2 regions of the Paenibacillus sp. S25 genome follow, and region 1 is predicted to be linked to the other one. Evidence: a T-box and tRNA genes for the amino acid it is inferred to sense, from the RefSeq annotation. Region 1 holds a T-box; the other holds one or more tRNA genes.

Region 1 (5,496 bases):
GTGAAGGCTATGCACCGTCTGAAGCTTTACAGCAGGACATCTATCGCTTCGTTAAGGAAGGGCTGTCTGCTCATGCTGCTCCACGCGAAATTGAGTTTAAGGAAAAGCTACCCAAAACCCGTTCCGGTAAAATTATGAGACGCGTGTTGAAAGCCTGGGAGCTTAACCTTCCTACAGGTGACTTATCTACCATAGAGGATTGAAGTGCTGTGCATATTAGAATTAAAAAAGGGAGTCTCCAAAGCCTTAACGGCTAAGGGGACTCCCTTTTTGTTAGGGTGAATCTCATATTCACCCAACCTATCACTTTCTGCTTTTGTCTTCAGTTATGGACGGACCGCTCCGGAAGGAGCCGATTCCCCCATGGCATTCATGGAGGTGACACGAAACCAGCCTTTTGGCTTTTTCCCCGACTTATATTCAAAGCTGGTAGATGCGGTAGAGCCTATGTTTGTAAAAGGCTCCGCACCGCTTTCGCTGTAATACACCTTATAGCCTGTAATAGCGTCCGCAGACTTACCTGCGCTCCATTGGAGCGCTACGGATGAGCCAGCGGCTTTAGCTTGGGGCTGTCCAGGGGCAGTAGGAACCTCTGTAGGCTGCACACCTGTTCCATCTCCCTCGCCCGGAACGTCTGGAGACTCAGAATCTGCAGGTGGCACCACAGGTGCTGCGCTTGCTTTCGGGCTTGGACCGGACTCATGGCCGCCTACATCAACGGCGGTCACGTAGTAGCTGGAGCTGCTGCCCCCAGGGCTGTCAGAGAACACCTTGGAGCCGTCAGCCATAACAACCTTGCCAAGCCGTTGGAAGCTACCCCCATCTGTAGAACGATACAGACGGTATCCTACGACGTCGCTGTTTCCGCTTGGGCTAAAGCTGATTATGGCTTTGCCGTCACTATAGCTTACGTTGACGCTAGATGGTGCGTTAGGGGCTACTCCATCGTCCTTGCGTGGATCAATCTGAGTAGGAGCTTCCTTATCTGCATCCTGAGGCAGATAGTAGGACAACGAATTATGTCGTCTCATCACCTTAAAAGCTTGCTGAAGCTCTTTAATCAATTCTGAGATGGGCTTTTCCCGTTTCCTAACGGTCCGTTCAAATAACATATCATCCGGTGTACCCTCACGTGGAATATAATTCACACCTTGATAGGTAATATATTTCGCACGGCTCACACCATTTTCACTGTTTTTAGGTGGATACTTACTGTTATAAATGTCCGAACCATACGCGGATGCTGTACGGCTTACAATGCCGTCAGGTCTCTTGAAGCTGTCCGTTTGGAACAGCTGAGCATCTTTAGCTGTTACTTCATTCATGATTAGAGCCCATAGGCGACGAGCCCGCTCTTTTTGGACTTTCGTTTCAAGCTTATTGACAGGTTGCTTGTAACCAACCCATACACCCAGCGTGACGTCAGGTGTAAAGCCCTCGAACCAAACATCAGTGTAGGATTGCGTAGTGCCTGTCTTGCCGGCAATCGGAATCTTGCCGGATTGATCAAAGTTCCGCTTCACCAGTCTGCCTGTGCCTTCCGACACGGCTGTACGCAACATATCTGTCATCAGGTAGGCGGTTTGCGGTGAGAAGGCCTGCACAGGATTAGCCTGATGCTTATATACAATATTGCCTTGCGAATCCACAATCTTTTCGATCATATAGGCGTCATTAAACACACCGCCGTTTGGAATGGCTCCATATGCATTCGTGAGTTCCTCGACGGTCACCCCATGGGCCAAGCCGCCAAGTACACCCGTTTGGGCGTTGTTATCACTGGATTCCAAGGTGGTGATACCCAGTTTTTTAGCAAAAGCCCAAGCATTGCTAATCCCTACTTTTTCGTTAAACAGCTTGAGTGCTATCGTATTTAGCGATTGATTCAGTGCATAACGCGCGGTAACCAATCCTTGATAGCGGTTGTTAGCATTTTTCGGAATATGATATCCATTACTGCCATCTTTCAAAATAATAGGGGCATCATCCACGATACTACCAGGCTGCACAAGACCGCTGTCCAATGCAGGGAGATAGGCAGCAATCGGTTTCATTGCCGAACCTGGTTGACGTACCATCTGCGTGGCATAATTCATCTGCTCCTTTTGGAAGTCCCGCCCTTCCATCATTCCAAGAATGGCGCCTGTTTTATGCTGAATCAGAATAGCCGCTGCTTGTTCGTCACCCTTGGTTTTACTAGTGGCAGAGAAGTTGTTTTTATTTTCTGCAATTTGACGCATAGATTTGTAGACGCTCTTATCAATGGTGGTGTACACCATATAACCGCCTGTGCGAAGCTGCTGTTCGGCTTCTTTGAGTAAATCGTTATCGTCCTTGGTCTTGGCATCTGCACTGGCATTAGCTGCTTGGCCCGGATTGGTGACAGACATGAGTGCCTGCGCAGCCTGTCGTTCTGTTTCCATCATAAGGTATGGATAGGTGTTATAAGCTTTAACAGTGCGTGGTGCGAGAGATTTTTTGATATCAAAAGCCATCGCTTCATCATACTGTGCTTTATTGATTTTGTTCTCCTCCAGCATTCGACTGAGCACCAGGTGCTGGCGGTTGATGGCTCTTTTAAAGCCAGCTTCATTAAACTCGCCCTTACCGTTGTAAGCAGAATAAGAAGAAGGAAGCTGTGGCAAACCTGCCAGATAGGCGGCCTGGGCTACATTAATCTCATTCAGATCATTCTCATTAAAAATACCTTTGGCCGCTGCTTTAATGCCAAAGACGTTGTAACCGCTTGAACCGTTACCAAAAGGTACTTTATTGAGATAGGCTGTAATAATTTGTTGCTTGCTCAGAAAGCGCTCAAGGCGCAGGGACAGCAAAATTTCTTTGACCTTGCGGTCATCCGTGCGATCGAGATTTAGAAAGACACGACGCGCAAGCTGCTGGGTGAGGGTACTCCCCCCGGTTTGTACGGATTCATGCAGCGCCTTTTGCTTCACAGCACGCAGCGTTCCCGACAGATCGACACCTTTATGCTCATAAAAATGATTATCTTCAATGGCAATGACTGCGTCAATGACGAGTTGTGGAATCTCCTTAAACGTGACAGGTCTTCGATCTTCTTCTGTTCGAAGTTGTCCGATGGGAGAGCCATCATTGAAATAAGCGAAGCCTGTAATTGCATTCTTATCTACTTCCTGTAAGATCATGGATCTGGAACGCACGGGTTCGCTTTTTACAATAGAAGCAACATAGCCGGCGGCGGCCCCTCCTGCAAATAGTGCCCCCATAAAACCGATGATGATGACCCACTTTATGACACGGCCGAGCCTTCGCATGGTTGTCCTCAAGCGGGAAGGCTTTGGCGCTGATACATTGTTTTTTTCTTCAACCATTAAGTCTTCCTCCTTTATAACAGCCATTATTATAGCATAAAATTACAAAATGAACCCATATGCTAAAAAGCCTGTCTTTTGATGTCGTTGACTACATAAAAGCAGTGTGTTATAAATAGGTCAAAGTAAATATCGTGAAAAGCAGAGAAAGACTTCAGTAGAAGGCGGAATCACGTTGTGCAGAGAGCCGATGGGTGGTGTGAATCGGTAGCGTCCCTCCTTTGAATTACCGTCTGGAGCTGTCTGGATGAATGGAAAGCATTTGCAGGTTTGCGAAGCTACCATAGTAATCCAGTACCGGGTGTAGGCCCGTTATAGGAATGAAGTGAAAGAAATGTCTGTCTTTGACATGCGTTTCTTTAATTAGGGTGGTAACGCGAGTAGCTCCTTCTCGTCCCTTGGGATGAAAGGGGCTTTTTGGTTTGTCTAATATGTAATATTTTGGATGAAAAATAGGAGGTATACAGGATGAAGTGGGAAGAATTGAAGCCGGAGCAACAGGTAGAGGTCGAGCGACAGCTAGAGGTGATACAGCGGGGTGTGGCGGAGATTGTACCGGAGGATGAGCTGAAGCGTAAGGTAATTAAGTCGGTCGTTAGCGGCGAGCCGCTCAAAATTAAGCTGGGTCTTGATCCATCTGCGCCAGACATTCACATCGGACATACGGTTGTTATGCACAAACTGCGCCAGTTCCAGGAATTAGGCCATCAAGTGCAACTGATTATCGGAGATTTTACAGGCAGAATTGGTGATCCGACAGGTAAATCGGAGACTCGTAAGCAACTGACTGAGGAAGATGTACAGCGTAATGCACAAACGTACAAGGAACAAATTTTTAAAATTCTCGATCCTGAAAAAACAAAGGTATTCTACAATTCCGAATGGTTAGGGCCAATGTCTTTTGCTGATGTAGTAACCCTGTCGGCCAAAGTAACGGTTGCCCGTATGTTGGAACGAGATGATTTTACAAAAAGGTACCAAAACGGATTGCCGATCAGCATCCATGAGTTCTTTTACCCGCTGATGCAGGGCATGGATTCCGTGGCTCTCCAAAGCGATATTGAATTGGGGGGGACGGATCAGAAGTTTAATCTGCTGATGGGCAGAACCCTGCAAAAAGAATACGGAGTTGAGCCGCAGGCTACTATTACATTACCATTGCTTGAAGGACTGGATGGCGTCCAGAAGATGAGCAAAAGTTTGGGGAACTACATTGGTGTTGATGAGGAGCCAAACGAAATATACGGGAAATCCATGTCCGTTCCTGACGAGCTGATGCTGAAATATTTTGAGCTTGCAACGGATATCAACAACGAGGAGCTGGCAGAGCTGGCGAAAGGTGTTAAGGACGGCTCAGTACATCCACGTGATGCCAAAATGAAGCTGGCTGGAACGTTAGTGCGCATGTACCACGGCGAAGAAGCAGAGGAAGCAGCGAAGCAGCATTTTGTGACCGTATTCCAGCAACGTGCGCTGCCTGACGATATTGAAGAGTTCACCTTGACGGCTGATCAGTTAGAAGAAGGTGGCATTCGTGTGATGCAGTTGCTGACTCATCTGGGCTTTGCAGCATCAAATGGTGAAGCCAAGCGCAGTATTCAGCAGGGTTCGGTCAAAATTAACGAAGAGAAATGGACCGATGTGAACGAAGCATACACGCCGAAGGAAGGCGACATTGTGCAGGTAGGTAAACGGAAATTTGCTAAAATCAAGCTTGGATAATGAAAATATATTCAAAAGCAGCACTGAGATTGTATCGATCTCAGCGTTGCTTTTTTATTTCTGCCAAGTGAAAAGTCATGGTAAACTTAGCACAAATAATCAAACATGTAGGTAAAGAGTTATACATAATGAAAACGTGGGTTGCACAATTTGGGTGTAGGATAGATAACCAAAACAATTACAAGTGCGGGGAAGGATTATATGGACTACTTTAAACGAATTCAGTGTGCGATTGAGTTTATTGAATTGAATCTCCGGGAGGATTTAAAAATTGCCGAGATTGCTTCACAGGCATGCTTTTCAGCTTTTCATTTCCAACGGGTTTTTCAGGCCATTTCGGGTTTTACGGTTCAACAATATATAAGAAGGAGAAGATTGTCCGAGGCGGCTGAACAGCTAAAACAATCCAATCAAAAAGTGTTGG
Region 2 (5,496 bases), 2.7 Mb from region 1:
AGTTACGTTCCCGTGCAAGGTTAAGGTGAAGAGCTGAAGCCGCAGCGAAAGCGAGTCTGAATAGGGCGACTTGAGTACGTGGACGTAGACCCGAAACCGGGTGATCTACCCCTGTCCAGGGTGAAGGTGCGGTAACACGCACTGGAGGCCCGAACCCACGCATGTTGAAAAATGCGGGGATGAGGTGGGGGTAGCGGAGAAATTCCAATCGAACCCGGAGATAGCTGGTTCTCCCCGAAATAGCTTTAGGGCTAGCCTCGGAAAGAAGAATCGTGGAGGTAGAGCACTGATTGGGTGCGGGGCCCGCAAGGGTTACCAAGCTCAGTCAAACTCCGAATGCCATAGATTTAGTTCCGGGAGTCAGACAGTGAGTGCTAAGATCCATTGTCGAAAGGGAAACAGCCCAGACCATCAGCTAAGGTCCCCAAGTGTGTGTTAAGTGGGAAAGGATGTGGAGTTGCACAGACAACCAGGATGTTGGCTTAGAAGCAGCCACCATTGAAAGAGTGCGTAATAGCTCACTGGTCGAGTGACTCTGCGCCGAAAATGTAACGGGGCTAAACACACCACCGAAGCTATGGCTTGATGCTTATGCATCAGGGGTAGGGGAGCGTTGAATGCGGGTTGAAGGTGTACCGTAAGGAGCGCTGGACTGCATTCAAGTGAGAATGCCGGTATGAGTAACGAAAAGATCTGTGAGAATCAGATCCGCCGAAAGCCTAAGGGTTCCTGAGGAAGGTTCGTCCGCTCAGGGTAAGTCGGGACCTAAGGCGAGGCCGATAGGCGTAGTCGAAGGACAACAGGTCGAAATTCCTGTACCACCGTAATCCGTTATGAGCGATGGGGTGACGCAGTAGGGTAGTGACGCGGACTGATGGATGTCCGTCTAAGCAGTGAGGCTGGTGTGTAGGCAAATCCGCACATCGTTAAGGCTGGGCTGTGATGGGGAGCGAAAATTGTAGTAGCGAAGGTCATGATCTCAGACTGCCAAGAAAAGCCTCTAGCCAGGAGAAGGTGCCCGTACCGCAAACCGACACAGGTAGGCGAGAAGAGAATTCTAAGGCGCGCGGAAGAACTCTCGTTAAGGAACTCGGCAAAATGACCCCGTAACTTCGGGAGAAGGGGTGCCTCGGTAGGGTGAATAGCCCGAGGGGGCCGCAGTGAAAAGGCCCAAGCGACTGTTTAGCAAAAACACAGGTCTGTGCGAAGCCGCAAGGCGAAGTATACGGGCTGACGCCTGCCCGGTGCTGGAAGGTTAAGGGGAGTGGTAAGCCCTTCGGGGCGAAGCTATGAACCGAAGCCCCAGTAAACGGCGGCCGTAACTATAACGGTCCTAAGGTAGCGAAATTCCTTGTCAGGTAAATTCTGACCCGCACGAATGGCGTAACGACTTGGGCGCTGTCTCAACGAGAGATCCGGTGAAATTTTAATACCTGTGAAGATGCAGGTTACCCGCGACAAGACGGAAAGACCCCATGGAGCTTTACTGCAGCTTGATATTGAATTTGGGTACGATCTGTACAGGATAGGTGGGAGCCGTTGAATCTTGAGCGCCAGCTTGAGAGGAGGCATCCTTGGGATACCACCCTGATCGTATCTAGGTTCTAACTTGGTACCGTAATCCGGTGCGAGGACAGTGTCAGGTGGGCAGTTTGACTGGGGCGGTCGCCTCCTAAAGAGTAACGGAGGCGCCCCAAGGTTCCCTCAGAATGGTTGGAAATCATTCGAAGAGTGCAAAGGCAGAAGGGAGCTTGACTGCGAGACCTACAAGTCGAGCAGGGACGAAAGTCGGGCTTAGTGATCCGGTGGTACCGCATGGAAGGGCCATCGCTCAACGGATAAAAGCTACCCTGGGGATAACAGGCTTATCTCCCCCAAGAGTCCACATCGACGGGGAGGTTTGGCACCTCGATGTCGGCTCATCGCATCCTGGGGCTGAAGTAGGTCCCAAGGGTTGGGCTGTTCGCCCATTAAAGCGGTACGCGAGCTGGGTTCAGAACGTCGTGAGACAGTTCGGTCCCTATCTGTCGTGGGCGTAGGAAATTTGAGAGGAGCTGTCCTTAGTACGAGAGGACCGGGATGGACGTACCGCTGGTGTACCAGTTGTTCCGCCAGGAGCACCGCTGGGTAGCTATGTACGGAAGGGATAAGCGCTGAAAGCATCTAAGCGTGAAGCCCCCCTCAAGATGAGATTTCCCAATTAGTAAGACCCCTTGAAGACGACGAGGTAGATAGGTTGGGGGTGGAAGTGCAGTAATGCATGGAGCTGACCAATACTAATCGGTCGAGGGCTTATCCTAAGAATAAAACGCAAATGAGTTTCGGATCCAGTTTTCAGGGTGTAACCTTGAAAGTATGTACAAGTGACATACAACAAGCGCATGGCTATTCATTCACACGATAAGTGATGAATCGAATAACCGTACGGTAGAATTTACGATGTAAATTCATGTTTGGTGGCGATAGCGGAGGGGTTCCACACGTACCCATCCCGAACACGACCGTTAAGCCCTCCAGCGCCGATGGTACTTGGACCGCAGGGTCCTGGGAGAGTAGGACGTCGCCAAGCGATATCCTTTAAAGGATGATGAAGTTTTACATGTTAGGGCCTTTAGCTCAGCTGGTTAGAGCGCACCCCTGATAAGGGTGAGGTCGGTGGTTCGAGTCCACTAAGGCCCACCACTTCTAGAATAACAAAAAGATTGGGGCCATAGCTCAGCTGGGAGAGCGCCTGCCTTGCACGCAGGAGGTCAGCGGTTCGATCCCGCTTGGCTCCACCAATATTCCCTGATAGCTCAGTTGGTAGAGCACTCGACTGTTAATCGAGTTGTCACAGGTTCGAGTCCTGTTCGGGGAGCCATGTTTTGAATATTTCTGAATTTTATATATAAGGTGGCGGCGTAGCTCAGCTGGCTAGAGCGTACGGTTCATACCCGTGAGGTCGGGGGTTCGATCCCCTCTGCCGCTACTCGGAGAGATACCCAAGTGGCTATAAGGGGACCCTCTGCTAAGGGGTTAGACTGCGAAAGCGGTGCGAGGGTTCGAATCCCTCTCTCTCCGCCATAAATTTATTGGAATCAGAACTTATTTTGTAAGGCCCGTTGGTCAAGGGGTTAAGACACCTCCCTTTCACGGAGGTAACAGGGGTTCGAATCCCCTACGGGTCATAATATGGAGGCTTAGCTCAGCTGGGAGAGCATCTGCCTTACAAGCAGAGGGTCGGGGGTTCGAACCCCTCAGCCTCCACCATAAGAAAATTTGATAAATCCCTTTTAATGTCGCGGGGTGGAGCAGTTCGGTAGCTCGTCGGGCTCATAACCCGAAGGTCGTAGGTTCAAATCCTGCCCCCGCAATTAATTTCCTATTGGAAATGCCTCTGGAACTGTGGTGTAGAGGCCTAACATGCCTGCCTGTCACGCAGGAGATCGCGGGTTCGAATCCCGTCAGTTCCGCCATTTTAACCTCATATATAGTTAGCATATATAGTGCGGATTATATGGTGTAGTAATAAAACAAATTATGGCTCGGTAGCTCAGTCGGTAGAGCAGAGGACTGAAAATCCTCGTGTCGGCGGTTCGATTCCGTCCCGAGCCACCTTTCAAGTGGGAAATGAGTAATGTGCCGGTGTAGCTCAACTGGTAGAGCAACTGACTTGTAATCAGTAGGTTGGGGGTTCAAGTCCTCTCGCCGGCACCATTTTGGAGGATTAGCGAAGTGGCCAAACGCATCAGACTGTAAATCTGCTCCCTTACGGGTTCGGTGGTTCGAATCCATCATCCTCCACCAGTCTTTTCATAATCATATGGCGGTCGTGGCGAAGTGGTTAACGCACCGGACTGTGACTCCGGCATTCGTGGGTTCAAGCCCCATCGGCCGCCCTTTATTCTTAATTTATTGGGGATTAGCCAAGCGGTAAGGCAACGGACTTTGACTCCGTCATGCATAGGTTCAAATCCTATATCCCCAGCCATTAAGAGCCATTAGCTCAGTTGGTAGAGCACCTGACTTTTAATCAGGGTGTCGAAGGTTCGAGTCCTTCATGGCTCACCATTTATAGTTATTTTGCGGTCGTGGCGGAATTGGCAGACGCGCACGGTTCAGGTCCGTGTGGGCTAACCCCCCGTGGAGGTTCGAGTCCTCTCGACCGCACCATATTTTGCGGACGTGGCTCAGCGGTAGAGCATCGCCTTGCCAAGGCGAGGGTCGCGGGTTCGATTCCCGTCGTCCGCTCCATTATCCATACGGCGCCATAGCCAAGTGGTAAGGCAAAGCTCTGCAAAAGCTTCATTCCCCAGTTCAAATCTGGGTGGCGCCTTGACTGCTCATTATGGATTTAAATATGCGCCCTTAGCTCAGCTGGATAGAGCGTTTGACTACGAATCAAAAGGCCGGGAGTTCGAATCTCTCAGGGCGCGCCATTTCTTAAAAAAAGTATAATGTCGGGATGTAGCTCAGCTTGGTAGAGCACCTGGTTTGGGACCAGGGGGTCGCATGTTCAAATCGTGTCATCCCGATACTGATTTGCGGGTGTAGTTCAATGGTAGAACTCCAGCCTTCCAAGCTGGTAGCGTGGGTTCGATTCCCATCACCCGCTTTTTGCTATAGCGGATTCTTGTTGCCTCAGTGGTGACACCTTATAAATAAAGAGAGCCTGTCTGGGGACAGAGCTCTCTCTTTTTTTGTATTTATTCTCATGTACCCACAATGTGTTGATTATTCATAATCTCGGTATCGGTGTATATCGTTCTGATCCATACAACTGGTATACACCGATAACCGATCTAGTGGACAGTTTTTACACGGGAATGGTCAGCTGGATGGAGGTTCCCTCATCTGGAGCAGAGGTCATGCTCATAAATCCCCCTACCCCTCTAGCTCGTTCTTCCATACTAAACAATCCAACTCCTTCTCCTTGGGACTTTCCAGAGAATCCAATGCCCTCATCCCGAATGGTCACTTGTATCATTTCATCTTGATCCTCAACGTCGACATATGCCTCCGCTACATCTGCGTATTTGGCTACATTCGTTAATGCCTCCTGTACAATCCGATAAATTGCTATTTCCTTGCGAATATCAAGGCGTTTACGTAGAGTGCATTGAAAATGCACCTCAATCCCGTAATGAGAACAGAAGTTTTCAATATAGGTTCTTATAGCTGGTACGACACCCAAATCATCCAGAACTGAGGGACGAAGTTCCCACGCTAGACCACGAACATCTTTGATGATGTCGGTCACCTGCGAACGAAGACTCTCCAGAGCAGCACTAGGTTGTTCGGCAAGTTGGCTGTCTAACTGAATAATAAGTGAAAATAAGCTTTGCCCTATCCCATCATGTAGCTCTCTTGAAAAGCGTTTACGTTCTTCTTCCTGTATTTGCATGACTTGCGTCATCATAGACTGGAGTTCTGCTTCTACCTGCTTCAGTTTAGTGACCTCATTGCGGATCGCTAAGTACTGATAGGGTTTACCTTCCTCGTCCATAAACGGAACGA

Evidence for each region. The T-box of region 1 lies ahead of tyrS (tyrosine--tRNA ligase). A T-box ahead of a tRNA ligase gene usually reads a tRNA of that ligase, here a tRNA-Tyr.
Region 2: it encodes a tRNA-Tyr, which carries the amino acid that the T-box ahead of tyrS (tyrosine--tRNA ligase) is inferred to sense. The anticodon was not compared.

Annotation. Positions count from the first base shown of each region.
Region 1 covers NZ_CP073683.1:3,709,419-3,714,914, reverse strand. The annotation lists gene acsA (acetate--CoA ligase) at 1-203, shown strand, start outside; gene KAI37_RS16355 (penicillin-binding protein 1A) at 327-3,350, opposite strand; T-box leader at 3,486-3,752, shown strand; gene tyrS (tyrosine--tRNA ligase) at 3,819-5,072, shown strand; gene KAI37_RS16345 (AraC family transcriptional regulator) at 5,274-5,496, shown strand, end outside.
Region 2 covers NZ_CP073683.1:427,391-432,886, forward strand. The annotation lists rRNA gene KAI37_RS01825 (23S ribosomal RNA) at 1-2,300, shown strand, start outside; rRNA gene rrf (5S ribosomal RNA) at 2,453-2,569, shown strand; tRNA gene KAI37_RS01835 (tRNA-Ile) at 2,606-2,682, shown strand; tRNA gene KAI37_RS01840 (tRNA-Ala) at 2,705-2,780, shown strand; tRNA gene KAI37_RS01845 (tRNA-Asn) at 2,785-2,860, shown strand; tRNA gene KAI37_RS01850 (tRNA-Met) at 2,895-2,968, shown strand; tRNA gene KAI37_RS01855 (tRNA-Ser) at 2,972-3,063, shown strand; tRNA gene KAI37_RS01860 (tRNA-Glu) at 3,096-3,167, shown strand; tRNA gene KAI37_RS01865 (tRNA-Val) at 3,174-3,249, shown strand; tRNA gene KAI37_RS01870 (tRNA-Met) at 3,280-3,353, shown strand; tRNA gene KAI37_RS01875 (tRNA-Asp) at 3,379-3,455, shown strand; tRNA gene KAI37_RS01880 (tRNA-Phe) at 3,522-3,594, shown strand; tRNA gene KAI37_RS01885 (tRNA-Thr) at 3,621-3,696, shown strand; tRNA gene KAI37_RS01890 (tRNA-Tyr) at 3,701-3,786, shown strand; tRNA gene KAI37_RS01895 (tRNA-His) at 3,806-3,878, shown strand; tRNA gene KAI37_RS01900 (tRNA-Gln) at 3,896-3,970, shown strand; tRNA gene KAI37_RS01905 (tRNA-Lys) at 3,975-4,050, shown strand; tRNA gene KAI37_RS01910 (tRNA-Leu) at 4,065-4,152, shown strand; tRNA gene KAI37_RS01915 (tRNA-Gly) at 4,159-4,233, shown strand; tRNA gene KAI37_RS01920 (tRNA-Cys) at 4,244-4,315, shown strand; tRNA gene KAI37_RS01925 (tRNA-Arg) at 4,342-4,418, shown strand; tRNA gene KAI37_RS01930 (tRNA-Pro) at 4,441-4,514, shown strand; tRNA gene KAI37_RS01935 (tRNA-Gly) at 4,524-4,594, shown strand; gene KAI37_RS01940 (PAS domain-containing sensor histidine kinase) at 4,796-5,496, opposite strand, start outside.